4 regions of the Citrobacter koseri ATCC BAA-895 genome follow, and region 3 is predicted to be linked to each of the others. Evidence: predicted binding sites of a transcription regulator. Region 3 holds the regulator's gene; each other region holds the start of a gene.
The links. Region 3 encodes CRP, which controls carbon source genes, mostly activating them, when cyclic AMP is high. Its sites were predicted from a motif close to ATGTGANNNNNNTCACAT; they were not measured.

Region 1: a site for CRP is predicted at 2,997-3,014, ahead of CKO_RS02660 (mannitol dehydrogenase family protein). Genes of this name have one in related genera too.
Region 2: a site for CRP is predicted at 5,797-5,814, ahead of CKO_RS01965 (YfcZ/YiiS family protein). Genes of this name have one in related genera too.
Region 4: a site for CRP is predicted at 3,310-3,327, ahead of deoC (deoxyribose-phosphate aldolase). Genes of this name have one in related genera too.

The regions. Positions count from the first base shown of each region.
Region 1 is NC_009792.1:583,636-591,132, forward strand. Features, by position in the region: gene CKO_RS02650 (phosphatase PAP2 family protein) at 1-304, opposite strand, end outside; gene CKO_RS02655 (CobW family GTP-binding protein) at 333-1,319, opposite strand; gene CKO_RS02660 (mannitol dehydrogenase family protein) at 1,439-2,905, opposite strand; gene uxuA (mannonate dehydratase) at 3,110-4,300, shown strand; gene yeiP (elongation factor P-like protein YeiP) at 4,368-4,940, opposite strand; gene CKO_RS02675 (YkgJ family cysteine cluster protein) at 5,093-5,347, shown strand; gene setB (sugar efflux transporter SetB) at 5,344-6,525, opposite strand; gene fruB (fused PTS fructose transporter subunit IIA/HPr protein) at 6,895-7,497, shown strand, end outside.
Region 2 is NC_009792.1:429,092-436,588, reverse strand. Features, by position in the region: gene prmB (50S ribosomal protein L3 N(5)-glutamine methyltransferase) at 1-114, opposite strand, end outside; gene smrB (endonuclease SmrB) at 280-831, shown strand; gene sixA (phosphohistidine phosphatase SixA) at 1,081-1,566, opposite strand; gene fadJ (fatty acid oxidation complex subunit alpha FadJ) at 1,773-3,920, opposite strand; gene fadI (acetyl-CoA C-acyltransferase FadI) at 3,920-5,230, opposite strand; gene CKO_RS01965 (YfcZ/YiiS family protein) at 5,408-5,692, opposite strand; gene fadL (long-chain fatty acid transporter FadL) at 6,064-7,413, shown strand; gene mlaA (phospholipid-binding lipoprotein MlaA) at 7,476-7,497, opposite strand, start outside.
Region 3 is NC_009792.1:4,372,658-4,380,154, forward strand. Features, by position in the region: gene CKO_RS20350 (triphosphoribosyl-dephospho-CoA synthase) at 1-349, opposite strand, end outside; gene mdcA (malonate decarboxylase subunit alpha) at 349-2,004, opposite strand; gene CKO_RS20360 (hydrolase) at 2,254-3,276, shown strand; gene CKO_RS20365 (YheU family protein) at 3,273-3,491, shown strand; gene CKO_RS20370 (phosphoribulokinase) at 3,545-4,414, shown strand; gene CKO_RS20375 (OsmC family protein) at 4,564-4,968, opposite strand; gene crp (cAMP-activated global transcriptional regulator CRP) at 5,276-5,908, shown strand; gene CKO_RS20390 (YccS/YhfK family putative transporter) at 5,960-7,497, shown strand, end outside.
Region 4 is NC_009792.1:3,178,684-3,186,180, forward strand. Features, by position in the region: gene deoB (phosphopentomutase) at 1-887, opposite strand, end outside; gene deoA (thymidine phosphorylase) at 940-2,262, opposite strand; gene deoC (deoxyribose-phosphate aldolase) at 2,398-3,177, opposite strand; gene CKO_RS14615 (YjjI family glycine radical enzyme) at 3,441-5,027, shown strand; gene CKO_RS14620 (YjjW family glycine radical enzyme activase) at 5,099-5,953, shown strand; gene CKO_RS14625 (metal-dependent hydrolase) at 6,080-6,856, opposite strand; gene CKO_RS14630 (patatin-like phospholipase family protein) at 6,853-7,497, opposite strand, start outside.

The sequences.
Region 1 (7,497 bases), 930 kb from region 3:
AAAGCATCACCAGGCCGATGATGATAATACGCCGACGGCCCGCCGGGGTCTCTTTTAACCAGAAACTCAGCATCAGGCAGCCCATCGCCAGCAGCGCGCAACCATCAAACGCCCGATTATTGGTGATCGCCACCAGCCAGAGAAATGCGCGGCTTTCAATCAGCTTCTGGTTAAAGAAGTGGAAAATGTTTGCGTCGAGAGGAGACCAGAATCCGTGATTGACTGGAATATACCACGACAAAAACAACGCCAGACCCGCAGCGTTAATCAGCAGTATGAGGGGATACCGGGTTTTCATTATCATCTCGCCATTCAGTAAAACGGAGGCAACCTTACGCGTCCTCGGCTAAACGAAGCTTCAACAATGCGGTCTGTAATGTGTTCCAGTCTGTTTCACGGTCTGAGATGAGTTCGATGCGGCTGTCCGGCGGCGCGACGTTTTGGGTCTCAATATGAAGATCGTCGCCCTGACGATTAATACGCACCAGACCCTCCTTAATGCGCATAACGCCTTTCACTCGTCCAACCGGCGCGAGGCGCGCCCATTCGAGCAGGCCGATGGTGTCGAACACGGTATCCGCATCAAAAATCCAGCCGCAGGCCTGATGCCCCTGGCCGCTGTTCAGGCTGCGACGCCAGCGCTGTTGCGCCGGCAGGCTAAGCGCGGCGAGCCCTTTTCTTTCGGCATGCTGGTGCGTGTGGGCGGCGCTGGCGGGCAGTTCTGCCAGGTTCTGGCGCGGTAAATCCAGCAGCTGTCCGTTGATTTGCCCGTGGTCGGCATGAACCAGTTGACGATTGTCGCCGTACTGTTGCCACCAGGTTTGCAGGGCGCTTTCGCTTTCCGGCGTAGCGCGATCGGTTTTATTCGCGACGATGACATCGGCGGCAGCCAGCTGGTCGCGGAAGTTTTCGTTGGCGACGCTCTTTTCATCCAGCAGTAAACGCGGATCAAGGATGCACAGCGTGGCGCGCAGGTCGATCCACGGCTCGTAAACCGGCGCGGTTAACAAATCGAGAATCTGTTTCGGATGGCCAAGTCCTGTCGGTTCGATCAGCAAGCGATCCGGCTTGCCCTGGCGCAGCAGGGTATTTAGCCCCACCTGCATTGGTAATCCGTTCACGCAACACATGCAACCACCGGGGATCTCTTTCAGCAATGCGCCGCTGTCCGCAAGCAGCGCGCCGTCAATGCCCACTTCGCCAAATTCGTTGACCAGCACGGCCCATTTTTCCGCAGGATCTTTGTTGGCTAACAGATGAAGGATAGAGGTTGTTTTTCCACTGCCGAGAAAGCCGGTAATGAGGTTGGTTTTGGTCACGTCTGCTCCAGAATAATGATATGCCGTAACGGCTCGTGCTAATCCTGGCGAAAAAAAACGAAAAAGAGAAGGGCAGAGCGGACGAAGAATTTTTTCATCCGCTGGAAAGACATAAATTGTTAATTTTTTAACGTATCAATGACCGCCTGATGCGCGCCATGTTGCGCAATGCGCCGCCAGGCTTGCTCAATGGCCTGCACAAACAGGGGATTTTTCACGAGATCCGTGCCGAAAACCTCCTGCAACGACAGCAGCGCGCTAACCCGCTCCGCGTCACTGCTGCTTTCAACAAGCAGGCGAATTTTTTCGCTGAGCGGATCCCGAATATCAATCGTTGCACCAGCGTCGTCCACGCCGCTGACGTAGCGCATCCAGCCTGCGACGCCCAGCGCCAGCAGCGGCCAGTCACTCCCACGCGCCAGATGTTCGCGAATGCCTTCCAGCATCCGCTGCGGTAATTTCTGGCTGCCGTCCATCGCGATTTGCCAGGTCCGGTGCTTCAGCGCCGGATTGGCGAAGCGTTCAATCAGGCTGGCGGCATAGCGGGATAAATCGACGTTGGTGATGCGCAATGTCGGCGCCTGTTCATTCATCATCAGGCGGTAAGCGGCCTCGCGAAACGCGCTGTCCTGCATACAATCGCTGATGTGCTGGAATCCGGCCAGATAGCCGAGATACGCAAGGAACGAATGGCTGCCGTTGAGCATGCGTAGTTTCATTTGCTCCCAGGGCAGCACGTCATCAACCATCTGCACGCCAGCGACTTCCCACTGCGGGCGGCCTGCCACAAAGTTATCTTCAATGACCCACTGTATAAACGGTTCACAACTGATGGCGCAGGGATCGGCGACGCCCAGCTCGCGGGTAATTTCGTCCAGCGACTCCTCTGTGGCGGCAGGCACGATTCTGTCTACCATCGTTCCCGGGAAGCTGACGTGCTGCTGAATCCACGCCGCCAGCTCCGCCGCGCGTTTTTCCGCCATGCCCAGAACGGCGTTTTTAACCACATGGCCGTTATCCGGGATGTTATCGCAGGAGAGAACCGTGAAAGGCGACAACCCGCGCTCACGCCGACGATGCAGAGCCTCCACAAGAATCCCCGGCGCCGAGTGCGGCTCCGTGGGGTGTTGCATATCGTGAATAATGCGCGGGTTTGACACGTCGAGCGAACCGGTTGCCGGATCGATGCAATATCCTTTTTCGGTGATAGTGAGTGACACTATCGCCACCTGCGGCTCGCAGAACTTTTCGATAATAGCGGCAAGCGAATCCAGCTTTGCGTTCAGGCACTCCTTGACCGCGCCGACGATAATCGCCTGATTGCCGTTCGCGCCTTTTTCCAGCACGGTGTACAAGTGATTCTGCTCGCGAAGCTGGCTCATCAGGCGATCGCCGCTGAACAGGCTGATCTCGCAGATCCCCCAGTCTCCGCCTTGCGCATTCAGCACTCTGTCGGTCAATAATGCCTGATGGGCGCGGTGAAACGCGCCAAAACCGAAGTGCACAATCCGGGTTTGTAGTTGTTGTCGATCGTAGCGGGGCGTCTGTACGCCTTTCGGGAGTGGGGCAGAGGCAATAGTCTTCATTAAGAACACACCTGATTAACCATTAATTAACAATGGTAGTGTAAAGTTATATGACACCAAATTGAATTGGTATGCCGCATTTATCCGGGGATTGTGAGCTGGATCAATCAATCATGCGCCCTGCGTTGACCATTTACGCGATACCTGTATGGTAGTCATCACTCAGGTAAACTAATTTGGTATAACAACTTGTGAGGTGAAGCAATGGAACAAACCTGGCGTTGGTACGGGCCTAACGATCCGGTATCGCTTGATGATGTGCGTCAGGCTGGCGCAACGGGGGTTGTGACGGCATTGCACCACATTCCGAACGGTGATGTGTGGCCGGTTGAAGAGATTAAAAAGCGCCAGGCCATTCTGGCTGAGAAAGGGCTGACCTGGTCTGTTGTCGAAAGTATTCCGGTGCATGAAGAGATTAAAACACGCTCCGGGCAGTACCAGACCTGGATTGCAAATTATCAGCAAAGCATCCGTAATCTGGCCGCCTGCGGTATTGATACCGTGTGCTACAACTTTATGCCGATTCTCGACTGGACGCGTACCGACCTTGAATATCCGTTGCCCGATGGTTCCAGAGCGCTGCGTTTCGATCAGATTGCCTTTGCGGCTTTCGAACTGCACATCCTGAAGCGTGACGGCGCGCAAGCGGACTACAGCGAAGAAGAGCAGCGCCAGGCGCTGGACTACTTCAACGCCATGAGCGCTGCGGATATCGAAAAACTGACCCGGAATATTATCGCCGGGCTGCCTGGCGCTGAAGAGGGTTATACGCTGGATCAGTTCCGTGCGCGTCTGGCGGAATATAACGGTATCAGCAAAGAGGATTTACGCGAAAATATGGCGGTATTCCTGCGTGCGATTGTGCCGGTGGCAGAAGAAGTCGGCGTGCGCCTGGCGGTGCATCCTGACGATCCGCCGCGCCCCATCCTCGGCCTGCCGCGCATCGTTTCTACCATTGAAGATATGCAGTGGCTGAAAGAAACCGTAGACAGCATTAACAACGGGTTCACCATGTGTACCGGTTCGTACGGCGTACGCGCGGATAACGACCTGGTGAAAATGATCGAGACGTTTGGCGACCGCATTCACTTTACCCATTTACGCTCAACCTGCCGTGAAGATAACCCGAAAACCTTCCACGAAGGCGCGCATTTGCAAGGGGATGTCGATATGGTCGCGGTGATTACCGCAATTCTTACGGAAGAACAGCGTCGTAAGCTGGCAGGCGATCTGCGTCCGATCCCAATGCGCCCGGATCACGGTCATCAGATGCTTGACGATCTGCATAAGAAAACCAACCCCGGCTACTCCGCTATTGGTCGTCTGAAAGGGCTGGCGGAAATTCGAGGCGTTGAACTGGCGCTGAAAAAGACCCAGTTCCGCGATTTGCTGTAACACTTGTTGGTCATAAAAAAGGACAGCCCTGGCTGTCCTTTTTTGTTGGTGCGTCGGCGACGGGCGCTTAGTCCGCGCGGCCCATGTAGCGGCGTTCTTCAATGTGAATACGGATTTTTTCACCGGCGCTCAGGTATTCCGGCACCTGAATCACCAGACCGGTGCTCAGCGTTGCGGGTTTGTTGCGGGCGCTGGCTGACGCGCCTTTAATGCCCGGTGCGGTTTCCACGATTTCCAGATCAACCGTCTGCGGCAGTTCGAGCGCCAGCAACTGACCGTCCCAGGTCAGCACCTGCATATCCGGCATTCCGCCTTCAGGAATAAACAGCAGCTCTTCTTCAATCTGATCTTTGGTGAAGGTATACGGGGTATAGTCTTCTTTATCCATGAACACATATTCGTTGCCGTCGATATAAGAGAAATCGACGCCACGGCGGCTCAGGGTGACGGTATCAACGATGTCGTCGCCTTTGAAACGCTCTTCGACTTTCAGACCCGTACGGACGTCGGAAAAACGCATTTTGTACAGCGTCGCGGCACCGCGGGCGGTCGGTGACTGAATATCAATATCTTTTACAATCAGCAGTTTGCCGTTGTAGTTCAGTACCATACCTTTTTTAATTTCGTTCGCTCTTGGCATCGAAAAAATCCTGTTGTAGAGAATGTCTAAAATATCGCGTCAAACTACTCGCGCCGGGCGATTCAGGCAAGTGGAATTCACATATCCCGGATGATTTTGTGTATACTGTTCGCCCACTTCCAGTCCGGTGGCTTACGAATAGAGAATACTGTATGGAATGCCGCCCGGATTGCGGAGCATGTTGCACCGCGCCTTCAATCTCCAGTCCCATTCCGGGTATGCCTGACGGTAAACCCGCAAACACGCCGTGCGTCCAGCTTGATGAACATCAACGCTGTAAGATCTTCGGTTCGCCGCTGCGTCCAAAGGTCTGCGCAGGCCTGCAACCCAGCGCCGATATGTGCGGTCAGACAAGGGCGCAGGCAATGATCTACCTCATTGAACTGGAAACGCTCACAGCGCCTTAAACGTCTTTAATGCGTGCCAGACAAACCATCGTCGCGAGAGCCATCACCAGCGCAAACCAGAATACGGCGTGGTAATTCCAGATTTCCGCCGCAATCCCCGCCAGCGATCCGGCGATAATCCAGCCTACGCGGATGGTATTGGTATACAGCGTGGTTGCTGAACCCGCCTGGCCGGGCATCAGATCCTGAAAATAGAGCATCCCGATGCCGCCGAGAATGCCGATGTAAATTGCGTTCAGCAACTGCAAGCCGAGCAGAACGACAGGCGAGTGCGCCAGCAGCATACCCGCGTAAAAACAAAACCCCGCCACGATGGCGATCCGCATCAGCAGGCGTTTTCCCAGCCGTTTAGCAAAATAACCTGCAATCAACATGGTGGGAATTTCCAGCCCGGCGGCAGTCCCCATCATGACGCCGGCAAGTTTTTCCGGCAGATGCAGTTCGTTAATGATAAACAGCGGCATATTAATGATATAGAGGCTGTTGGTTCCCCACATTAATGTGCAGATAACAAAAAGCAGCAGCGTATCGCGGCGATTACGGCGCGGCGCTTCAAGGGTTCCGGCAGCAAGCGGCGCATCTTTACGCATTGACGGTAAAAACAACCAGACCATTACGCCACAGACGACAAACGCCGCCGCCGCGCTCAGGTACATCACGGTAAAGCTGAACCCCATCGCCAGCGCATAGGCCAGCGGCGGCCCGATCACCCACGCCAGCGAAACCTGGGCGCGCAATATCGAGCTGAACATCACGGCTTCGCGACCGGTGCGATCGGCATGTTCGCGGGCAAGGGCGAACATTTGCGGGTTCGCGGTCGAACCAAAACTACTCAGGAAAACGCCGACGAACAGCAAAATAAAATAGTTGCGGTTCCAGGCAAACAGCACGCAGGCCAACATGCCCAGCACACAGCAAAAAACGATCAGGCTTTTGCGATCGCCTTTTTTGTCGGAGCGCCCGGCCAGAAACTGGCTCACCAGAATGCCGATAACGGCGCTGCCAGTAAAAAAGAAGCCAACCATGCCCGGACGAGCGTGTACCTCATCCGTCAGAAAAAGACTGAGCGTCGGCGTCTGTAACGCACCGGCGATACCCGTCAGAAACGCGACGAACAGGAATGCCGAAGACGTCAAATCAAACGTTTTTGGTGTGGCGGCAACGGGGGTGTTATGCATGTTTCTGTATCAGTGGTGTGAAGAGACGCGGAGTTTACGCTGCTCGTCAGGAAATAAACAGGTGCCCAAATCAAAATCGCCACAAAAAATCAAAATAGCATTTCAGTCTATGAGGGGAAGATGCTGACGGTGCTGAAACAGATCGTTTTACGGGCAATTCATTTCAGCATTTATTACCTTCCTGAATGAAAAGTGTGCTTTATCTCTAAATTCTGTCATCAATTTTACGACTTTACTTGCGTGCTGAAGCAGAAAGCGCAAGACTTCTTGAAACGTTTCAGCGCTATTTTGTTTTTGGTTACAAGTCAGATTAGCGCCTTTTTTCTCATGTTAGCTGAATCGTTTCAAGTTCAGCAGGAGGGGAGAACTATGTTCCAGTTATCGGTTCAGGACATTCATCCGGGCGAACAGGCCGGAAACAAAGAAGAGGCCATTCGTCAGGTTGCCGCTGCGTTAGTGCAGGCGGGCAACGTCGCAGACGGCTACGTCGACGGCATGCTGGCGCGTGAGCAACAGACATCCACTTTCCTTGGCAACGGTATCGCCATTCCGCACGGAACGACCGACACGCGCGATCAGGTGCTGAAAACTGGCGTGCAGGTGTTCCAGTTTCCGCAGGGCGTAACCTGGGGCGAAGGGCAAGTGGCCTATGTGGCGATTGGTATTGCCGCCAGCTCCGATGAGCATCTCGGGTTGCTGCGTCAGCTGACGCACGTATTAAGCGATGACTCTGTGGCTGAACAGCTGAAATCCGCCACGACGGCAGAAGAACTGCGCGCGTTGCTGATGGGTGAAAAGCAGAGCGAACAGTTGAAGCTGGATAACGACACCCTGACGCTGGATGTGGTGGCCAGCGATCTGGTGACGCTACAGGCGCTGAACGCCGCGCGCCTGAAAGAAGCAGGTGCTGTGGATGCCGCGTTTGTCGCCAGAACCATCAATGAACAGCCGATGAATCTCGGCCAGGGCATC
Region 2 (7,497 bases), 780 kb from region 3:
CGTGCCGTGACCATACCAGATATTCGCCGCGCTAAACCGGCTTACCGCCCAGCGCAACATGTCCTGAATGGTATGCAGCTCACTCACTGCTTCATCAACGAAAATTTTATCCACGTATTCCTCCAGGGCATGCTCGCATTAAATTCGGCGGCTAGTTTGCCACGAAGACGGCGATAAATCAGCACTCACGCGGCGCCAGAGCGTGAAAATTGCGTTTTGGCTGAACGAATGTCCCCTGAGTCGGGTAAACTAACGCAAAATAAAAGATGAGACGTTCGAATGAAAAAGAAAACATCGCTCAGCGAGGAGGACCAGGCGTTGTTCCGGCAGTTAATGACCGGCACCCGCCAGATTAAGCAGGACACCATTGTCCACCGGCCGCAACGTAAAAAAATCACAGAAGTCCCGGTCAAGCGTCTGATACAGGAGCAGGCTGATGCCAGCCACTATTTCTCCGATGAATTTCAACCGTTATTGAATACCGACGGCCCGGTGAAATATGTACGTGCCGACGTCAGCCATTTCGAGCTGAAGAAAATGCGTCGGGGCGACTATTCGCCGGAGTTGTTCCTGGATTTGCACGGTCTGACGCAACAGCAGGCCAAACAAGAGCTGGGGGCGCTGATTGCCGCCTGTCGCCGCGAGCATGTCTTTTGCGCCTGTGTGATGCACGGCCACGGAAAGCATATTCTTAAGCAACAAACGCCGTTATGGCTGGCGCAACATCCGCACGTTATGGCCTTCCATCAGGCGCCAAAAGAGTACGGCGGGGACGCTGCGCTGTTGGTATTGATTGAAGTAGAAGAGTGGTTGCCGCCGGAGCTTCCTTGACAATGCCGATTGCCGATTGCCGGATGGCGGCGCAAGCGCCTTATCCGGCCTACGGGGTCAGTGCAGGCTATAGGCCTGATAAGCGAAGCGCCATCAGGCGCCTTATCCGGCCTGCGGGTTCAGTGCAGGCTGTAGGTCTGATAAGCGAAGCGCTATCAGGCGCCTTATCCGGCCTACGGAGTCAGTGCAGGATGTAGGCCTGATAAGCGAAGCGCCATCAGGCACAGTATCCAACCGACGATAATAACGTTAAATCGCTTTTGCCATTTTCAGATTACACGGGCTCATCTGCCAGTTGAAAACCCCTTTGCCGCTTTCATCAAGCGTTACGCTGGCAATCGCAGATGTGGTGAACATTGGCGGCGTCTCGCCAGGACAGAGTTCAGACACCAGATATCCCACCAAAGGCAGGTGAGAGATCACTAACACCGATGCGACGCCTTCATTCGCCAGCGTCTGCAACCAGGCGCTGACCATACCGACATCGCCGCAAGGAGTAAGCTCCGGCAAAACGTCCACATTGCCAGGCAGGTTCATACACTCCCCTACCACATCCAACGTTTGTTCGGCTCGTAGAAACGGGCTCACCAGAACACGTTCGATATCCACTTTTTGACCTTTCAGCCAGTTCGCCATAAGGCGGGATTCGTCACAACCACACGAGGTTAAAGGACGAACCGAATCACTGGCGGCATCGAGGGCCGCGTCGCCGTGACGCATGATAAAAACTTGCATATTGCACCGCTTTTGTTAACCAGAATCACCCACATTCTTAGCAAAAACCCTGACGGGTATGATAAAAATGCGGTGGCCGGCATTGTGCCTTATCCATTCACCGAATGAAACGCTGTTTTTTACCTCAATGGCGTAAGTATAGTCAATCTTTGTTTACAAATTGACCACCACACAGTCATTCGGTGCGGTCTCGTCCTGATATGACCTTATTCCTTCAGGTCTGTTTCCCCACTGTTCCAGAAACGTTCACCGCGTTCAGCCATCCGCAATAAGCGCTCGCACGGGGTAAACCGGTCGCCATACTGCGTAGCCAGTCGTTGCAGAACCGCAACCACTTCACCCGCGCCGAGAGTGTCCATATAACGGAACGGGCCGCCAAGAAACGGCGGAAAACCAATACCAAATACCGCACCGATGTCGCCATCACGCGCGCTGCGGATCACCTTCTCATCAAAGCAGCGCGCCGCTTCATTGAGCATTAACATCACGCACCGCTCAGCCATTTGCTGCGCAGAAAGTCGGCTCTGCCCTTGCGTACCAATAAGCCTATAAATTGCAGGGTCGACCTGTTTTTTGCTTTTACGCCCTTTCACGCCATAAAGATAGAAACCGCGACCATTTTTTCTGCCTTTGCGATCGTCATTCAAAATTGAGGCAACAACGTTTGCAGGCGCGCTAAAACGTTCGCCGTAAGCGGCTTCCAGTACAGGTATAATTTTAGTGCCTGTATCGATGCCAACCTCATCCAAAAGTTGGATTGGCCCGACCGGAAAACCAAACTTGACCAGCGCGGCGTCGATCGCTTCAACGCGTTCGCCTTCGGTCAGCAACCGTATTGCTTCGTTGATATACGGGGCAAGAATACGATTAACGTAGAACCCGGCTTTATCGCTGACCACAATCGGCGTTTTGCCCTGTTTTTTCGCCAGCTTAACGGTCGTGGCGATCGTCTGCGCAGAGGTTGTCGCATGAGGAATGACCTCCACCAACGGCATTTTTTCTACCGGGCTAAAGAAGTGCAAACCAATCACCTGCTCAGGCCTGGCCGCGTTAGCCGCGATGTCGCCGATGGGTAAAGATGAGGTGTTGGAGGCAAAAATGGTGTGAGGAGCGCAGTTTTGCTCGACTTCCGCCACCATCTGCTGTTTTAACGCCAGATCTTCAAACACCGCTTCAATAACCAGATCCCGATGCGAGAAGCCGCGGTAATCCGTTGAGCCGGAGATTAGCGCCAGCTGTTTGTCGCGTTCGCCCGCTTTGATATGGCGGCGGCGAACTTTGGTTTCAAGCTGATCCCAGCTGTACTTCAGCGCGTGGTTGATGCCTTTGGCATTAATATCTTTGATGCGAACCGACAAGCCGCCTTTACAGGCCGTCACGTAAGCAATACCGCCGCCCATCAGACCTCCGCCCAGCACGCCTACGCTGGCTAACGGGCCAGGCTGCGCATCGCTCCCCGGATCTTTTTTCACTTCGGTACTGGCAAAAAAGATATTCCGCAACGCCTGCGACTGTGGCGTCATCGCCAGTTCGCCAAACGCCCGCGCTTCCGCGTCGTATCCGCTACTGCTTCCCTGCGCCAGCCCGGTTTCAATCACCTCAAGGATTCGCTCTGTCGCCGGGTAATTACCCTGCGTTTTCTGCCCGGTTTTTTTACTGACCATGCGAAACAGCAGCGTGCGCCCAAGCGGCCCGGCCAGAATACGTTCACGCACCGGCAAATTCCGCTGAGCGGAACGCCCTTTAATCGCCAGTTCCACGGCGGCCTCAAGCAAAATGGCGTGCGGCACGACTTCGTCCACCAGACCAACCCTGAGCGCTTGTTTTGGCCGTAACTGCTTACCGGTGAGGATCATGTCCAGCGCCGTACTCACCCCAACCAGGCGCGGTAATCGCTGCGTACCGCCAGACCCTGGCAGCAGCCCCAGTTGCACTTCCGGCAGACCCAGCACGGTTTTCGCATCATCAGTACAAATGCGCCGATGGCAAGCCAGCGCCATCTCTAACCCACCGCCGAGACACGCGCCGTGAATGGCGGCGACAACCGGAACAGACAGCGCCTGAATTTCAGCCATTATCTGCTGGCCCTGACGCGCCAGCGTTTCAGCTTCCTGCGCGCTTTTGCAGTTGCCGATCATGTTGATATCCGCCCCCGCGATAAAGTTATCCGGCTTCGCAGAAATAAAAACCACACCGCGCAGCGCCTTGTTTTCCCGAATCTGTTTCAGGATGGCGCGAACCTGCGTCGCGAACTCCGCCTTCAGGGTATTCATTTTCTCACCGGGGACATCAATAGAGACGACCGCGACGTTATCCAGACGCACGTTAAGCGTGAACGCTGATGTCATGTCCATTATTCCGCCTCCAGAACCATTGCCGCCCCTAAACCTCCCGCTGCGCACGCGGTCACCAGGCCAAAACCGCCTCCCCGACGGCGTAGCTCATGCAGGGTTTGCGTGATCATCCGTGCCCCCGTTGCGGCAAACGGATGTCCATAGGCAATCGACCCGCCGAGGACGTTAAACTTACTGTCATCCACTTCTCCGGTCGCATGCGCCCTGCCCAGCACGTCGCGGGCAAAACGCTCGCTGCCAAGCAGTTGAATGTTAGCCAGCGTCTGGGCGGCAAAGGCTTCATGCATATCAATTAACGAGAGATCGGCCAGCGTTAATCCGGCCCGCTCCAGCGCCAGCGGCGTCGACCAGGCCGGGCCCAGCAGCATGTCCTGCCAGACGTCAATTGCGGTAAACGCATAGCTACGCAGATAACCCAACGGCGCCAGGCCAAGTTCTTTAGCGCGAGACTCCGTCATCAGGATGACGGCTGCCGCGCCATCCGTCAGCGGCGTACTGTTCGCCGCCGTGACCGTCCCATGTTGTCGATCAAACGCGGGGCGCAGCTTCGCATAATCTGCCAGAGTAGAGTTGCCACGAATATTATTGTCTTCAGAAAAAGGCTCTTTATACGGCGGCGCATATGTCGTCATCACCTCATCCGCCAGTTTACCTTCGGCCCAGGCCTGCGCGGCTCGTTGATGGGAACGATGCGCCAGCGCATCCTGCTGCTCACGCGTAATGCCATAGGTTTTCGCCATTTGCTCGGCCGTATCGCCCATCCGTAGCCCGGTGGAATATTCAGCGACCGCGGGCGGAACAGGCATCAGGTCTCGCAGACGCAGGCGGGAAAAGAGTTTGAGTTTTTGCCCGGTCGTGCGGGCTTTATTGACGTCCACCAGTATACGCGCCAGCTTTTTGCTGACGCCAATGGGTAACACGGAAGAGGAGTCCGCGCCGCCAGCAATCCCCGCGCGAATCGTCCCCGCCATCAGGCTTTCCGCAACATTCGCTACCGCCTGAAAACTGGTCGCGCACGCCCGGCTTACGCTGTAGGCATCGGTGTGAACATTCATCCCCGTACCCAGCACAATTTCCCGGGCGATATTGGGAGCTTCAGGCATTTGCACCACCTGGCCAAAAACCAGTTGCTCAATAACCTCGGCAGGTATTTCACTGCGCGCCAGCAATTCCCCAACAACCATTTTTCCCAACTCAACAGCAGGAATGCCATGAAAAGCGGTGGCCTGACGAGCAAACGGCGTACGTAATCCGCTTACAATGGCGATACGATCGCCCTGGCGGGTAACCAGTGGTAAAGCCTGACTCATAACATTCCCCTGTAAAAAAATAAAATAAGTGGTCTGACCTGATCACAGTCTTAACCAATTTTTTACATTTCGCCAAGCGGAGACGCCAGAAAGTGAGAGCTAAGACACAGAGGATAGTAACAGAGGGTTACGAAAATGCCCCTGCCAGAATTTGACAGGGGCATTCAAAGAAGGGGATTAACGCAGACCCAGCTGGAAGATCAGCGTTTCAGCTTCGCAGGCGAAGACAAAGTCGATGTCCAGACGCACGCCTTCAGCTTCTTCGGTAAAGGTGGATGTAATCTGGCAAGGTTCAGATTCCACACCACGCGCTTTTTCTGTCAGAGCCGCCAGCGTTTCTTCGGCCTGCGCGCGGTTTTCAAACACACGGCTGTAGGACGCGGTGCAATCGGAGTTGTCCATAATGGTGCCAACATCCATACAGCAGCAAACCGGGGTTTCATCAGCACTGCATTTACTCATTGTAGATTTCCTCTGTATTTGCACTCAAGGTGCCAGATAAATATTGAGGATATTTTACGCTCGTGGAAAAAGGCTCTCCAGTCGTTAATGACGCAAAATGGGATAAGTGACCGAAATCACACTTAAAAATGATCTAAAACAAAAATCGCCCAATCGAGTGAGTGCGCCAGGCCTCAAATTTGCCAGCTGGATCGCGTTTCTACGATCACAATTGAAAAATATTATAAACATACTTGCAACATTCCAGCTGGTCAGACCTATACTCACGCCACTGGTCTGATTTCTCTGTCGTACCTCAGACCCTACACTTCGCGCTTCTGTTACGGCATGTAACATAGTTTGTATAAAAATAAATCGATGAGGTTATGGTCATGAGCCAGAAAACCCTGTTTACAAAGTCTGCTCTCGCAGTCGCAGTGGCAATCGTCTCCACACAGGCCTGGTCTGCAGGCTTTCAGTTAAACGAATTTTCTTCCTCTGGCCTTGGCCGGGCTTATTCGGGTGAAGGCGCTATCGCAGATGATGCCGGTAACGTTAGCCGCAACCCGGCGTTAATTATGATGTTCGATCGCCCCACCTTCTCTGCGGGTGCGGTGTATATCGATCCAGATGTCAATGTGACCGGCCGCTCTAACTTAACCGGGCAAAATGCCAACGCGAATAATATTGCGCCAACAGCGTGGGTTCCTAACCTGCACTTCGTTGCGCCGATCAACGATCAGTTCGGTTGGGGGGCATCCATTACCTCCAACTATGGCCTCGCCACCGAATTCAATAAAGATTATTCAGCCGGTATCTATGGCGGTAAAACAGACCTGCAAACGGTGAACCTGAACCTCAGCGGCGCCTATCGCCTGAATAATAGCTGGAGCTTCGGGGTTGGTTTTGATGCGGTTTACGCGAAGGCTAAAATTGAGCGCTATGCGGGTTCCCTCGGTCCGGTGCTTTCACAACAGCTGGTTGGACAAGGCGTACCCTCTCAGTGGACGGATGGCATTAACTCCCCTGACTCCCAGATCGCTCACCTGAAGGGTGATGAGTGGGGATTCGGCTGGAACGCAGGCATCCTGTATGAACTCGACAAAGATAACCGTTGGGGCCTGACCTACCGCTCTGAAGTGAAAATCGACTTCGAAGGCGATTACAAAAGCTCCATTAACCCAAATCTGAACAATATTTTCGCCAGTATGGGGCTTTCAAGCCTGCCATACGGCACTGGCGGCGCAACACAGAATGGTTCCTTAACCCTGAACCTGCCTGAAATGTGGGAAATCTCCGGTTATAACCGCGTCGCGCCGCAATGGGCTATCCACTATAGCCTGACTTATACCAGCTGGAGCCAGTTCCAGGAGTTAAAAGCCAAAGGCGACGATGGCCAGACGCTCTTCTATAAAGATGAAAGCTTTAAGGATGCGTACCGTATCGCGTTGGGTACGACCTACTACTACGATAAGAACTGGACTTTCCGTACCGGTATCGCGTATGACGATAGCCCGGTTCCGGCAAACAAACGCTCCATTTCTATTCCCGATCAGGACCGTCTGTGGCTGAGCGCGGGTGCAACTTACGCCTTCAATGAAGATGCTTCTATCGACGTTGGCGCATCCTATATGCACGGTCAGAACGTGAAATTCACCGAAGGGGAAGGCCCGGCAGCTTACTCCTTCAAGTCTGACGGTAAAGCCTGGCTGTTCGGTACGAACTTTAACTACGCGTTCTGATTTTCATCAGACGTAAAAAAAGGTGAGTCTTTTGACTCACCTTTTTTATTGGCCTCGTGTGGTTATTCAGAATCAATCTCTTTA
Region 3 (7,497 bases):
TCACCAACAGCCCCAGCGCCCAAATCGCGCCACGGTGGGTGTTCACGCCGCCCGTTGCCGCCATCATCTGCTGCTCGCCTTCGCGACCGAGTCGCCCTATGGTTTGTCTGAGCGCAATATCAGCCGGACGCCGCCAGCTTTGTTGCGCCAGCGCCTGAAACGTGGCGGTCAGGCTGTGCGCCGAGCGCTCCATCAGCGCAAGCGATAAATCGTGGTGCGCGCCGTTCCCCCGACTGTCCACCAGACCGGGCTTCGGGCTTAATCGTGCTTCGTCGATCAGACACTGCGTGGCGGTTCGCGCCAGCCATTCGGCGCCGCCTTCAACCTGAATCCGGGGCAGAAGTTTCATTACCAGCTCCGAAATTTCGCAGGTGGGTTGTAGAGCCCCCCGGACCATTCCACCAGGTCGGCAACACTGCCGGCCGCCAGCAGAGAACGGGTGGCGTCGGTACGACGAATGCCCATATCTTCCGGGTAAACCACCTTGCCGCTCTGACGCAGTTCGGCGACGCGCCGGGCGTCTACGCCCAGACCGATGTCGGTGATACCGGCCACCGCCGCAACCATCGCGCGACGCTCCTCCAGACTTTCCGCCCGGTAGAGATAAGCGATACCTTCTTCGGTCAGAACGTGGGTCACGTCGTCGCCGTAGATCATCACCGGCGCCAGCGGCATACCGGAGGCTTTCGCTACATCAACCGCATCCAGTTTTTCCACGAAAGTCGGTTTCACGCCTGCCTGGAAGGTTTCCACCATCTGCACCACCAGCTTTTTACCGCGCTGCATAGGGTCAGGTTCGGTGATCATGTTCAGCCAGGCCGGGGTAGCGTGACGGCGACCGTGCGGGTCGTGGCCCATGTTTGGCGCGCCGCCGAAGCCGGACAGGCGACCGCGAGTCACCGTTGAGGAGTTAGCCAGGCCATCAACCTGCAACGTGGAGCCGATAAACATATCGACCGCGTACTGACCCGCCAGCTGACAGAAAGCGCGGTTAGAACGCATGGAGCCGTCGGCGCCGGTAAAGAACACGTCAGGACGGGCGCGGATGTACTCCTCCATCCCCAGCTCGCCGCCGAAGCAGTGCACACTTTCCACCCAGCCGCTTTCAATCGCCGGGATCAGCGTCGGATGCGGGTTCAGCGTCCAGTGTTTACAGATTTTGCCGCGCAGACCGAGTTGCTCGCCCCAGGTGGGCAGCAGCAGTTCAATAGCGGCGGTGTTGAAGCCGATACCGTGGTTCAGCGACTGCACCTGGTGCTCTGCGTAGATGCCTTTAATGGCCATCATCGCCATCAGGATATGTTCCTGTTTGATCAGGCGCGGGTCGCGAGTGAACAGCGGTTCGATAAAGAACGGTTTGTCGGCAACCACCACGTAGTCGATCCACGAGCCCGGAATATCGATGCGCGGCAAGTCGCACTCGTCGTCCACCAGCTCATTCACCTGTACGATAACGATGCCATCGTGGAATGCGGCGGCTTCCACCAGCGCCGGGGTATCTTCGGTACTCGGCCCGGTGTAGAGGTTGCCTTTGCGGTCAGCTTTGTAACCGGCAATCAGCGCCACGTTTGGCGCCAGGTCGACGTAAAGACGGGAATAAAGCTCAATGTAGGTGTGGATGGCGCCAATTTCCAGCAGGCCATCTTCCAGCAGTTGCGAGATGCGCAGACTTTGGGTGCCGGAAAAAGAGAAGTCCAGCTTGCGGGCGATACCCTTTTCGAAGATATCGAGATGCTCGCTGCGCCCAACGCTTGGCATGATCATATGCAGGTCATGCACTATCTGCGGGTTGACCTCCGCCAGCATGCGGGACAGGAAATCTGCCTGCTTCTGGTTATTCCCTTCTAATACCACGCGGTCACCCGGCGCGATCAGTTTTTCCAGCATTGCGGTCAGGTCTGCGGTTGGCAGCACCTTGCCCTGCACCGGAACAGAAGCCAGACGCCGCTGCTTCTCGGTGCGGCGCGTGTTCCAGACTCGTGCTGGCGTTTGCCCAGATAACATTATTAACCTCCTGATTCAGCTAATCATTTTGATTGCTTAACACTGGAAAGAGTGTGCGCCCTGGTGAGAAAGTCATCAATTAAGCGTAGAGAGGAATCATTAGCCTGAGAGTAATAATTTGAGTAATGAATTGTGATTAAGATCAGCGTCAGGAAGGTGTAAATCCGCTCCCCCTGCCTCATTTTCATAAACACCAGGGGAAAGTGACGGTATAGTAGGCGGCAGATTTAAAAAAACATCGCATAATTTATGACTCAAATAACCTCCCCCGACCTTGATATCACCGGTCACGATAGTGCGGAGTTCGTGCCAATGCGCGGTATCCGCAACCGCCACCTGCAAACCATGCTGCCGCGACTCATCCGCCGCAAGGTGAAGTTCGATGCGCACTGGCAGCGTCTGGAATTACCAGACGGCGATTTTATCGATCTGGCCTGGAGTGAAGATCCACAGCACGCGAAGCACAAACCGCGTCTGGTGGTTTTTCACGGCCTGGAAGGCAGCCTGAACAGCCCGTACGCTCACGGGCTGATTGAAGCGGCGCAAAAGCGCGGCTGGCTGGGCGTGGTCATGCACTTTCGCGGCTGTAGCGGCGAACCGAACCGGCTGAACCGCATTTATCACTCCGGCGAAACGGAAGACGGCACCTGGTTTTTACACTGGCTACAGCGTGAGTTTGGCGCCGTCCCCACCGCCGCCGTCGGCTATTCGCTCGGCGGAAATATGCTGGCGTGTCTGCTGGCGAAAGAAGGCCGCGAGATCCCAATTGACGCGGCGGTCATCGTTTCCGCTCCCTTTGTGCTGGAAGCGTGCAGCTATCATATGGAAAAAGGGTTTTCCCGCGTTTATCAGCGCTATCTGCTCAATCTGCTGAAGGCCAACGCCGCGCGCAAGCTGGCGGCATACCCCGGCACACTGCCGATTAATCTGGCGCAGCTCAAATCCGTGCGCCGGCTCCGTGAATTTGACGATCTGATCACCGCGAAAATTCACGGCTTTGCCGACGCGATAGACTATTATCGTCAATGTAGCGCCATGCCGATGCTCAACCAGATCGCCAAACCGACGCTCATCATCCACGCGAAAGACGATCCGTTTATGGATCATCATGTGATCCCGAAACCGGAAAATCTGCCGCCGCTGGTGGAGTATCAGCTCACCGAGCATGGCGGGCATGTTGGATTTATCGGCGGGACGCTGCGTCGCCCGGAAATGTGGCTGGAGTCGCGGATTCCCGACTGGCTGACAACGTATCTGGAGGCGTCATCATGATGATCCCCTGGCAAGAGCTGTCTTCTGAGACGCTGGACAATTTGATCGAAAGCTTTGTGTTGCGTGAAGGCACCGATTATGGTGAACATGAACGTTCGCTTGAGCAAAAGGTCGCCGACGTCAAACGACAGCTACAGTGCGGAGAAGCTGTTCTGGTGTGGTCTGAACTGCACGAGACGGTCAACATTATGCCGCGTGAACAGTTTCGCGAATAATCCGCCGCTGACGGCCGACTATACTAAAACTTTTGTTGATTCATGGAGTTGTTATGTCTGCCAAACATCCGGTGATTGCGGTAACAGGGTCCAGCGGCGCGGGGACCACGACCACCAGCCTCGCGTTTCGAAAAATTTTCGCGCAGTTAAATCTGCGCGCAGCCGAGGTGGAAGGCGACAGTTTTCATCGTTACACACGCCCCGAAATGGACATGGCGATCCGCAAAGCGCGCGACGCCGGGCGGCATATCAGCTATTTCGGCCCTGAAGCCAACGACTTCAGCCTGCTGGAACAAACCTTTATTGAATACGGACAGACGGGCAAAGGCCAGGCGCGTAAGTATCTTCATACCTACGATGAGGCCGTGCCGTGGAATCAGGTGCCAGGGACGTTTACCCCGTGGCAGCCGCTGCCGGAACCCACCGATGTGCTGTTTTACGAAGGGCTGCACGGCGGCGTGGTAACGCCGCAGCATGATGTCGCGCGTCATGTCGATCTGCTGGTCGGCGTGGTGCCGATCGTCAACCTGGAGTGGATTCAAAAACTGATTCGCGATACCAGCGAGCGCGGCCACTCCCGCGAGGCGGTGATGGATTCCGTTGTCCGCTCAATGGATGACTACATTAATTTCATTACGCCGCAGTTTTCCCGCACCCACATTAACTTCCAGCGCGTGCCCACCGTTGACACTTCCAATCCCTTCGCCGCGAAAGGCATTCCTTCGCTGGACGAAAGTTTTGTGGTCATTCATTTCAGAAATCTGGAAGGGATTGATTTCCCGTGGCTGCTGGCGATGTTGCAGGGGTCGTTTATTTCCCATATCAATACGCTCGTGGTGCCGGGCGGCAAAATGGGGCTGGCGATGGAGCTGATCATGTTGCCGCTGGTTCAGCGACTGATGGAAGGGAAGAAGATCGAATAATCTGTTCGATGTTTGCCGGATGGCGGCTGACGCCTTATCCGGCCTACAGGGTGCGTTTGATATATGCCGGATGGCGGCTGGCGCCTTATCCGGCCTACAGGGTGCGAATTCGTAGGCCTGATAAGCGAAGCGCCATCAGGCAACCGGCATCACGCCGCAATCACTTCATACGAATGGGTAATATTCACCGCTTTTTCTAGCATCAGCGCCACTGAGCAATACTTCTCAGCCGAAAGATCGACCGCCCGCGCAACCGCCGCGTCTTTCAGGTCATTGCCGGTCACAATGAAATGCAGATTGATATGCGTAAACAGGCGCGGCGCTTCTTCACGACGTTCGGACGTCAGCTTCACTTCGCAATTCGTCACATCCTGACGCCCTTTCTGCAAAATAGAAACCACGTCGATTGCGCTACAACCGCCTGCGGCCATCAGCACCATTTCCATCGGGCTTGGCGCTTTATCACCGGAGTTGCCATCCATTAAAACCTGGTGGCCGGAGGCAGACTCTCCCAGAAAGGTTAACCCTTCAACCCACTTTACACGCGCTTGCATATTCGGAACTCCAATGTGTCAATTTTCCTGACAGATTACGCGCACATAACAAATCTCGCAACGGAAGGCGACCTGCGTCATGCTGAAGCGAGACACCAGGAGACACACGGCGAAAGCTATGCTAAAACAGTCGGGATGCTACAGTAATACATTGACGTACTGCATGTATGCAGAGGACATCACATTCAGGCTGCAGTACATTTTCGACAGCCCCCTTCCCAGGAATTCGGGAAACCTATTTTTGCAAACCCAGAGGCAGTGTCGTGTTCTGGCTCTGGAGACAGCTTATAACAGAGGATAACCGCGCATGGTGCTTGGCAAACCGCAAACAGACCCGACTCTCGAATGGTTCTTGTCTCATTGCCACATTCATAAGTACCCATCGAAGAGCACGCTGATTCACCAGGGTGAAAAAGCGGAAACGTTGTACTACATCGTTAAAGGCTCAGTGGCAGTGTTGATCAAAGATGAAGAAGGGAAAGAAATGATCCTTTCTTATCTGAATCAGGGCGATTTTATTGGCGAACTGGGCCTGTTTGAAGAAGGTCAGGAACGCAGTGCCTGGGTACGTGCCAAAACGGCCTGTGAAGTCGCTGAAATTTCTTACAAGAAATTCCGTCAGTTGATCCAGGTAAACCCGGATATTCTGATGCGCCTGTCTTCCCAGATGGCTCGCCGTCTGCAAGTGACATCTGAGAAAGTCGGTAACCTCGCCTTCCTCGACGTAACGGGCCGTATCGCTCAGACCCTGCTGAACCTGGCGAAACAACCTGACGCGATGACTCACCCGGATGGCATGCAGATCAAAATCACCCGTCAGGAGATCGGCCAGATCGTTGGCTGCTCCCGTGAAACCGTGGGGCGTATTCTGAAAATGCTCGAAGATCAGAATCTGATCTCCGCTCACGGTAAGACCATCGTCGTCTACGGCACACGTTAATCCCGTCGGAATGGCGCATTACCGGGTAATGCGCCATTTTTGTTTGCACCGATGTGGCGAAGACTGATTTACCATCCTGAGATCAACTACGCACTACGGCAAACGCTGGTGCTGTGCCTGCCTGTGGCTATCGGCCTGATCATCGGCCAGTTGCACCTGGGACTGCTGTTCTCGCTCGTTCCCGCCTGCTGCAATATTGCCGGTCTTGATACCCCGCATAAACGCTTTTTCAAACGCTTAATCATCGGCGGATCGCTGTTTGCCGGATGCAGCCTGATTACACAACTGCTGCTGGCGCGCGACATCCCCCTGCCGCTGATCCTCACCGGGCTGACGCTGCTGCTCGGCGTCACGGCAGAAATCAGCCCGCTGCATGCAAGGCTGCTGCCCGCTTCACTGATTGCCGCCATTTTCACGCTAAGCCTGGCGGGGAACATGCCGGTCTGGGAGCCGCTGCTCATCTATGCGCTCGGCACGCTATGGTATGGGCTGTTTAACTGGTTCTGGTTCTGGCTGTGGCGCGAACAGCCGCTGCGCGAGTCGCTCAGCCTGCTGTATCGCGAGCTGGCCGACTATTGCGAGGCCAAATACAGCCTGCTCACGCAGCATATCGATCCAGAAAAAGCGCTGCCGCCTCTGCTGGTGCGCCAGCAGAAAGCGGTAGATCTCATTACCCAGTGTTACCAGCAGATGCACATGCTGTCGGCCCAGCACAATAATGACTACAAGCGCCTGCTGCGCGCCTTCCAGGAAGCGCTGGACTTACAGGAGCATATCTCCGTTAGTTTGCATCAGCCGGAGGAGGTTCAGAAGCTGGTGGAGCGCAGCCACGCGGAACAGGTTATTCGCTGGAATGCGCAAACCGTCGCTGCCCGCCTGCGCATCATCGCGGATGACATCCTGTATCACCGTCTGCCCAGCCGTTTTTCGATGGAGAAGCAGACTGGCGCGCTGGAAAAAATCGCCAATCAGCACCCGGAAAACCCTGTCGGGCAGTTTTGCTACTGGCACTTTAGCCGTATTGCCCGCGTATTACGCACTCAGCGTCCGCTGTACGCACGCGACCTGATGGCTGATAAACAGCGTCGCCTGCCGCTGCTGCCCGCGCTGAAAAGCTATTTATCGTTTAAATCGCCCGCGCTGCGCAACGCCGGGCGAATCAGCGTCATGTTAAGTATCGCCAGTCTGATGGGCAGCGCCTTACATCTGCCCAAGCCGTACTGGATTCTGATGACCATCCTGTTCGTCACGCAAAACGGCTACGGCGCGACGCGCGTACGCATTCTGCACCGTTCAGCGGGTACGCTGGCCGGTCTGGTGGTGGCGGGCGTCACGTTGCACTTTCGCATTCCTGAAGGCTACACGCTGGCATTAATGCTGATCATTACGCTGGTGAGCTATCTGACCATTCGCAAAAACTACGGCTGGGCGACGGTTGGCTTTACGGTGACGGCGGTCTATACCCTGCAACTGCTGACGCTCAACGGCGAACAGTTCATCGTGCCGCGATTTATTGATACGGTCATTGGCTGCCTGATTGCTTTTGGCGGGATGGTCTGGCTCTGGCCGCAGTGGCAAAGCGGCCTTTT
Region 4 (7,497 bases), 1.2 Mb from region 3:
GTCTCGTCGCCCGCTTCTTTCATCTCTTTAAGGGTGGCGTCGAACAGCGCGTCCAGGCCAGTGGCTTTCACTTTTTTGGTGATGCCGCAGTTGGCGTAGATATCCGCAATCTTACCGACGGAAACCACATGCCCTTTTTTCTCGTCGACCAGTTTCTGCAAGATGGTCGGCGCCGGCGGTTCAACGGCCAGATCGTGACGGTTGCCGGTACGCTGGAAGTTACCGGCCTTATCGCCGATAAACGGACGCGCGATAACGCGGCCAATGTTGTAGCCGCCTTCGGTCAGCTCTTCACGGGCGATTTCGCACAGCTCGTACAGTTTATCCAGCCCAAAGGTCTCTTCATGGCAGGCGATCTGGAATACGGAGTCAGCGGAAGTATAGAAAATCGGTTTACCGGTTTTCATATGCTCTTCGCCCAACTGATCCAGAATGACCGTACCGGAAGAGTGACAGTTACCGAGGTAACCCGGCAGGTTGGCGCGTTTTACCAGCTTATCCAGCAGTTCCTGCGGGAAGCTGTTTTCGTGGTCGCTGAAGTAGCCCCAGTCAAACAGAACCGGAACACCCGCGATTTCCCAGTGGCCAGACGGGGTATCTTTACCGGAAGAGAGCTCGTGCGCCCACGCGTACGCGCCAATTACCTCCGCATTGCCGTCCATACCCGCAGCAATTTTACCGGTAGAACCTTCATGCGCTTTCACCAGGCCCAGGCGGGTCAGGTTAGGCAAATTCAGTGGGCCTTTACGGCCATTGTCGGCCTCGCCCCTGGCGCAGGCTTCTGCAATATGGCCCAGGGTATCTGAACCTACGTCGCCAAAGCGATCCGCATCTTCAGTTGCACCAATACCAAAGGAGTCCAGCACCATAATAAATGCACGTTTCATCTTGTTCTCCATACATCTTGCGCTGCAAAAAAGCGATCAGATCAGTATACAGCTATTCGGTAATACGACGATAGACTGTCGGTGTAATTTCAGGCGCTTTGTCGTCAAGGCTGATTGCCGCTTTGACGGCTTTCGCCGCTTCCTGCCAGCTGGCTTCGTCTTTGGCGTGGATAACAGCCAACGGACGCTGCCCGTCAACGCTGTCGCCCAGACGCGCCATGTCGGTAAAGCCGACGCTGTAATCAATGGTGTCCGACGCCTGGCGACGACCGCCGCCCATTGAGACCACCGCCATGCCCAACGCGCGAGTGTCCATCGCGGATACAAAACCTTCAGTATCGGCATAGACAGCTTTGCTGAGCATCGCCGTCGGCAGGTATTTCGCGTAGTTTTCCACGAAATCGCTCGGCCCTTTCTGTGCCGCTACCATGCGACCAAAGATTTCCGCCGCTTTGCCGTTATCCAGCACCGCCTGTAGTTTCACTCGCGCATCAGCGTCATCTTTCGCCAGTTTGCCGGAGATCAGCATCTCCACGCACAGCGCCATCGTGACGTCGAACAGACGCGGGTTGCGGTATTCACCGGTCAGGAACTGCACCGCTTCGCGCACTTCGACGGCGTTACCGGCGCTGGAGGCCAGCACCTGATTCATGTCGGTGAGCAGCGCAGTTGTGCGCACGCCCGCGCCGTTGGAAACGCCAACGATGGCTTCAGCCAGCGCGGCAGAGAGTTCGTAGGTCGGCATAAAGGCGCCGCTGCCCACTTTCACGTCCATCACCAGTGCATCCAGCCCTTCCGCCAGTTTTTTCGCGAGGATTGAAGCGGTGATCAGCGGGATGGAGTCCACCGTCGCGGTAATGTCGCGGGTGGCGTAAAAACGTTTATCCGCCGGTGCGAGCGAACTGGTCTGCCCAATAATCGCCACACCCACGTCTTTAATGATTTCGCGGAAACGGTTGTCGTCCGGGAAAATATCAAATCCCGGGATTGCTTCCAGTTTATCGAGCGTACCGCCGGTATGACCGAGGCCGCGCCCGGAGATCATCGGAATGTAGCCGCCGCAGGCCGCCACCATAGGGCCAAGCATCAGCGAAGTCACATCACCCACGCCGCCGGTGGAGTGTTTGTCAACAATGGGGCCGTTAAGGTTGAGACTCTTCCAGTCCAGAACGGTTCCTGAATCTCGCATCGCCATGGTCAGCGACACACGTTCAGGCATCGACATATCGTGGAAGAAAATGGTCATCGCCAGAGCGGCAATCTGCCCTTCAGAGATGGTGTTATCACGAATACCATTGATAAAGAAGCGGATCTCTTCGTCGCTTAACGGATGACCATCACGTTTTTTACGAATAATTTCTTGTGCGAGAAACACGGTAACCCCCAGGGGAAAAGAGTAGAAGGCCATTGTAGGCCGGGTAAGCAACGCGCCCCCCGGCAGTCGTATTGATGCCGGATGGCGGCTGCGCCTTATCCGGCCTACGTCACTACAACTCCGGCAATATAAGGCTTAGTAGCTGCTTGCGCTCTTGCCGTCCCCGTGACCCAGCGCTTTCAGCAGGCTTGCCAGCAGGCTGGATGCGCCGAAACGGTAGTGACGGGAATCCGCCCAGTCAGCGCCAAACAGTTCGTCAGCAATGGCCAGGAACTGCTGTGCATCTTCAGCGGTACGCACGCCGCCAGCCGGTTTGAAACCAACGGTTTTGGAAACACCCATATCGCGGATCACTTCCATCATGATGCGTGCGCTTTCCGGCGTTGCGTTAACCGGGACTTTACCGGTAGAGGTTTTGATGAAATCCGCACCGGCTTTGATGGAAATTTCAGACGCTTTACGGATTAATGCTTCTTCTTTCAGTTCACCGGTTTCGATGATCACTTTCAGCAGCACGTTTGCCGCCGCACAGGCGTCTTTACAGGCTTTCACCAGATCGAAGCCCACCTGCTCGTTACCGGCAATCAGCGCGCGGTACGGGAATACCACGTCAACTTCGTCCGCGCCGTACGCGATGGCTGCGCGGGTTTCTGCCAGCGCGATGTCGATGTCGTCATTACCGTGCGGGAAGTTGGTGACGGTCGCAATGCGGATATCCGGCGTGCCCTGCTCTTTCAGAGTCTTACGCGCAATCGGAATAAAACGCGGGTAGATGCAGATAGCGGCAGTATTCCCAACCGGGGTTTTCGCCTGATGACACAGCGCGATCACTTTTTCATTGGTGTCGTCGTCATTCAGGGTGGTCAGGTCCATCAGTTTCAGCGCACGCAGGCTGCTTGCGGTTAAATCAGTCATTACATTCTCCTGGCTCATCGCCGGTATAAAATTTCACCTTGCGAGTTTGTTAGTATTCTAACATCCGCTCGCCATTACACTTCGATATACATCACAGTTAATGAAAACTACGTACAAATTTGCATTACTGTAACGAGATCCACTTCAAATAAATGACCTTTCCCGGCCTCGCGAGTGGGCAACAGGCGCATCCTGATCAAAAGCCATCATCACGCAACTTCCTACAATGGCGCTTAACCTTCGGCACAAAAAAGGAAACGAAGATGCCCACTTCATGCGAAACCGCGCTGCAACATCGTTGCCAGCAAATTGTGACCAGTCCGGTGCTCAGCCCCGAACAAAAACGTCATTTTCTGGCGCTGGAAGCTGAGAACGCGTTGCCTTATCCGGCCTTGCCCGCAGAGGCTCGCCAGGCGCTGGACGACGGGGTTATCTGCGATATGTTCGAAGGTCATGCCCCGTTCAAACCTCGTTATGTTTTGCCCGATTACGCCCGTTTTCTGGCGAATGGCTCACAGTGGCTGGAACTGGAAGGCGCAAAAGATCTGGATGACGCGCTATCTTTGCTGACCATCCTCTACCATCACGTTCCTTCCGTAACATCGATGCCGGTCTATCTGGGGCAATTGGATGCGCTGTTGCAGCCGTATGTTAAAATTCTAACACAAGACGAGATCGATATTCGAATAAAACGTTTCTGGCGCTATCTCGACAGAACGCTGCCGGACGCCTTTATGCATGCCAATATTGGCCCGGCCGACACGCCTGTCACCCGCGCTATTTTACGTGCCGATGCTGAGTTAAAGCAGGTTTCACCTAACCTGACGTTTATCTATGATCCCGATATCACACCGGATGATTTACTGCTTGATGTCGCTAAAAACATTTGTGAATGCAGCAAACCTCATATTTCTAATGGCCCGGTAAATGATAAAATTTTCACAAAAGGTCAATATGGCGTCGTCAGTTGTTACAACTCTCTGCCGCTTGCGGGCGGCGGCAGCACGCTGGTCAGGATCAATCTGAAAGCCGTTGCAGAGCGCAGCACCTCTGTCGATGACTTCTTTACGCGCACGCTACCGCACTACTGCCAGCAGCAAATCGCCATCATTGATGCCCGATGTGACTTCCTCTATGAACAATCACATTTCTTTGAGAATAGCTTCCTGGTGCAGGAAGGGTTGCTTGATCCCGGACGTTTTGTACCGATGTTTGGGATGTATGGCCTGGCCGAAGCGGTAAACCTGCTGTGTGAAAACGCGGGGATGAACGCGCGCTACGGGAAAGACGACGCAGCCAATGCGCTGGGCTATCGCATCAGCGCGCAGTTGGCCGATTTCGTCGCAAACACGCCTGTTAAGCATGGCTGGAAACAGCGGGCGATGCTGCATGCCCAGTCAGGCATCAGTTCCGATATCGGTACGACGCCGGGCGCGCGTTTACCGTACGGCGATGAACCCGATCCCATTACCCACCTGCAAACCGTCGCCCCCCATCATGCGCACTACCATGCCGGGATCAGCGACATCCTGACGCTGGACGAAACCATCAAGCGGAATCCTCAGGCGCTGGTGCAGCTTTGTCTGGGCGCGTTCAAGGCCGGCATGCGTGAATTTACCGCCAACGTCAGCGGCAACGATCTGGTGCGCGTTACCGGGTATATGGTGCGCCTGTCGGATCTGGAAAAATATCGCGCCGAAGGATCGCGAACAAACACCACCTGGCTGGGGGAAGAAGCCGCGCGCAATACGCGCATTCTGGAACGACAAGCACGCGTAATAAGTCATGAACAGCAGATGCGCTTCCTAACGCAAAATCATTCGAGAGGCATCGAGGCGGCAAGCGAATGAATCCCCAGTCACGTACACGTAGTACGTGACTGGGGTGAATAAGTGCAGCCAACAAAGAGGCAGTTCGAAGGATGAAGTGTTTAGTCAGTAAAATCATACCGTTCTCCTGCGTGGACGGCCCCGGCAGTCGTCTGGCTCTGTTCTTACAAGGGTGCAATCTGCGCTGTAAGAATTGCCATAATCCGTGGACGATCGGGCGCTGCAACGACTGCGGTGAGTGCGTTCCCCAGTGCCCTCATCAGGCGCTGGGCTTCAGCGCGGGGAAAGTGGTGTGGCAGGCTGACGTCTGCGAGCAGTGCGATACCTGTTTGCGGGTGTGCCCGCAGCAGGCCACGCCGATGGCGCAGACGATGAGCGTCGATGAAGTGCTGGGCCATATCCGTAAGGCATCGCCATTTATTGAAGGCATCACCGTCAGCGGGGGCGAAGCCACCACTCAGTTACCGTTTATTTGCGCGCTGTTTGCCGCGATCAAGGCCGATCCGCAGCTGTGTACGCTGACGTGTCTGGTCGACAGCAACGGTCTGTTGAGCGAAACCGGCTGGCAGAAACTGCTGCCCGTTTGTGATGGCGCGATGCTCGATCTAAAAGCCTGGGATAGCGCCTGCCATCAGCGTCTTACCGGGCGGGATAACGCGCAGATCAAGCACAGCATCAGGATATTGGCAGAGCATGGCAAGCTGGCCGAGCTACGGCTGCTGGTGATTCCTGGTCAGGTGGATTACCTGCAACAGATAGCGCCGCTGGCCGCGTTTATCTCCCGTCTGGGCGATATTCCCGTCCGGTTAAACGCTTTCCATGCACATGGGGTGTATGGCGAAGCAAAAACGTGGCCGGGCGCAACGCCTGACGACGTGCAACAGCTGGCAAACGCATTATGGGCGCACGGGGTGCATAACCTGATTTTCCCAGCTTTATATTTGTGAATCGCCGGATGGCGGCTGCGCCTTATCCGGCCTACAAATGATGTCGACCCGTTGGCCGCCTTATCCGGCCCACAAATGATGTCGGCCCGTAGGCCGGATAAGACGCTTTTGCGTCGCATCCGGCAATCAGAGACGAAATAGCGCCGTCGTATTGCGATACAGCGTTTCGGCTATCACCTCAGAGGGTTCATCTCGTAGCGCGCACAGCTTGCTGAATACCCGTGCCGCCTGTTCCGGGCGGTTTGGCTGCCCCTGAAAACCATTTAGCGGCATATCCGGCGCGTCGGTCTCCAGCAGCAATGCATCCAGCGGCAGTTGCGCCATCACATCACGCGTTTTACTGGCGCGCGGATAAGTAATCGTGCCGCCAACGCCAATTTTGTAGCCTAACTGAACAAAGCGTTCCGCCTGTTGCAGACTGCCGGAAAAACCGTGTACCACCCCGGTTCGCGCCAGGGCGTGGCGTTTGAGATGCATTGCCAGCTTGTCATGGGTGCGACGCGAGTGAAGGATCACCGGCAGATCGTAGCGTTTCGCCAGTTTAAGCTGCGCCTCCAGGAGCCGTTCTTGCTCATCAAACTGAGGATTATCGCGGTAAAGATCCAGCCCGATCTCCCCTACCGCCACGACTTTCTGCGGGCGTTGATCCAGCGCCTGTTGCAGGCGATCCAGACTGTCATCTGCGTGCTGCTCAATAAACACAGGGTGCAGCCCCAGCGCCGCAAACAGCGACGGGAAGCGTTCCGCCAGCGCCAGCACGCGTGAAAAACAGGCCGCAGCCGTCGCCGGAACAATGATTTTGCCAACCCCCGCATCAGCGGCACGCTGGATGCTGGCCGCTTCATCACCGGTGAAAGGCGGAAAATCAAAATGACAATGCGTGTCGATAAATCGGCAACTCACGCCAGATCCTCATTATTGAAGGTAGTGTCGTTGGCCTGCGCCGCGCCGCTGACCGTTGCTACGTGCATATCGTTGGCCACCGCCGCCGGAGGCACCACCACCGGGCCAGGAATGACAATCTTCGGCGTGTGGCGGGAGAGCGGCGGTTTCTCCGTCAGCAGTTTCCCCACCGTCGCCAGAAAATAGCGCCCGCACAGACGTCCGATTTTGTAATCTTCGCGCAGCGCAGGAAGACGGCTGCCCAACGCCATGCTTTGCAGCGGTTTCGGCGGGTAGATTTCAATGATACGCAGCTTACCCGGCGGCTTCTCAATAAAACGCTGAATGGCGCTATAGCTGGTTTCGTGGTGCTGTACCAGATTCACCAGCGGCTGCAAACTGCTCTCCCCCAGCCAGCGCTCCATGCGCTTAAACCACTGCGGCGTATAGTACATTTGCGAAGGCACCGTGCGGATCACCACAATCGTTTTCGCGCCACGCTTTGCCGCCTCCTGTACCGGGATCGCATCGCTGATCCCGCCGTCCAGATAATTGATGCCATCCAGCGCCACGCCTGTACGGTAGAACCCTGGAATCGCGCTGGTCGCACGAATAATATCGAGCCAGTTTTGCTTCGTTGGCGAGAAATAGTTCGCCGTGTA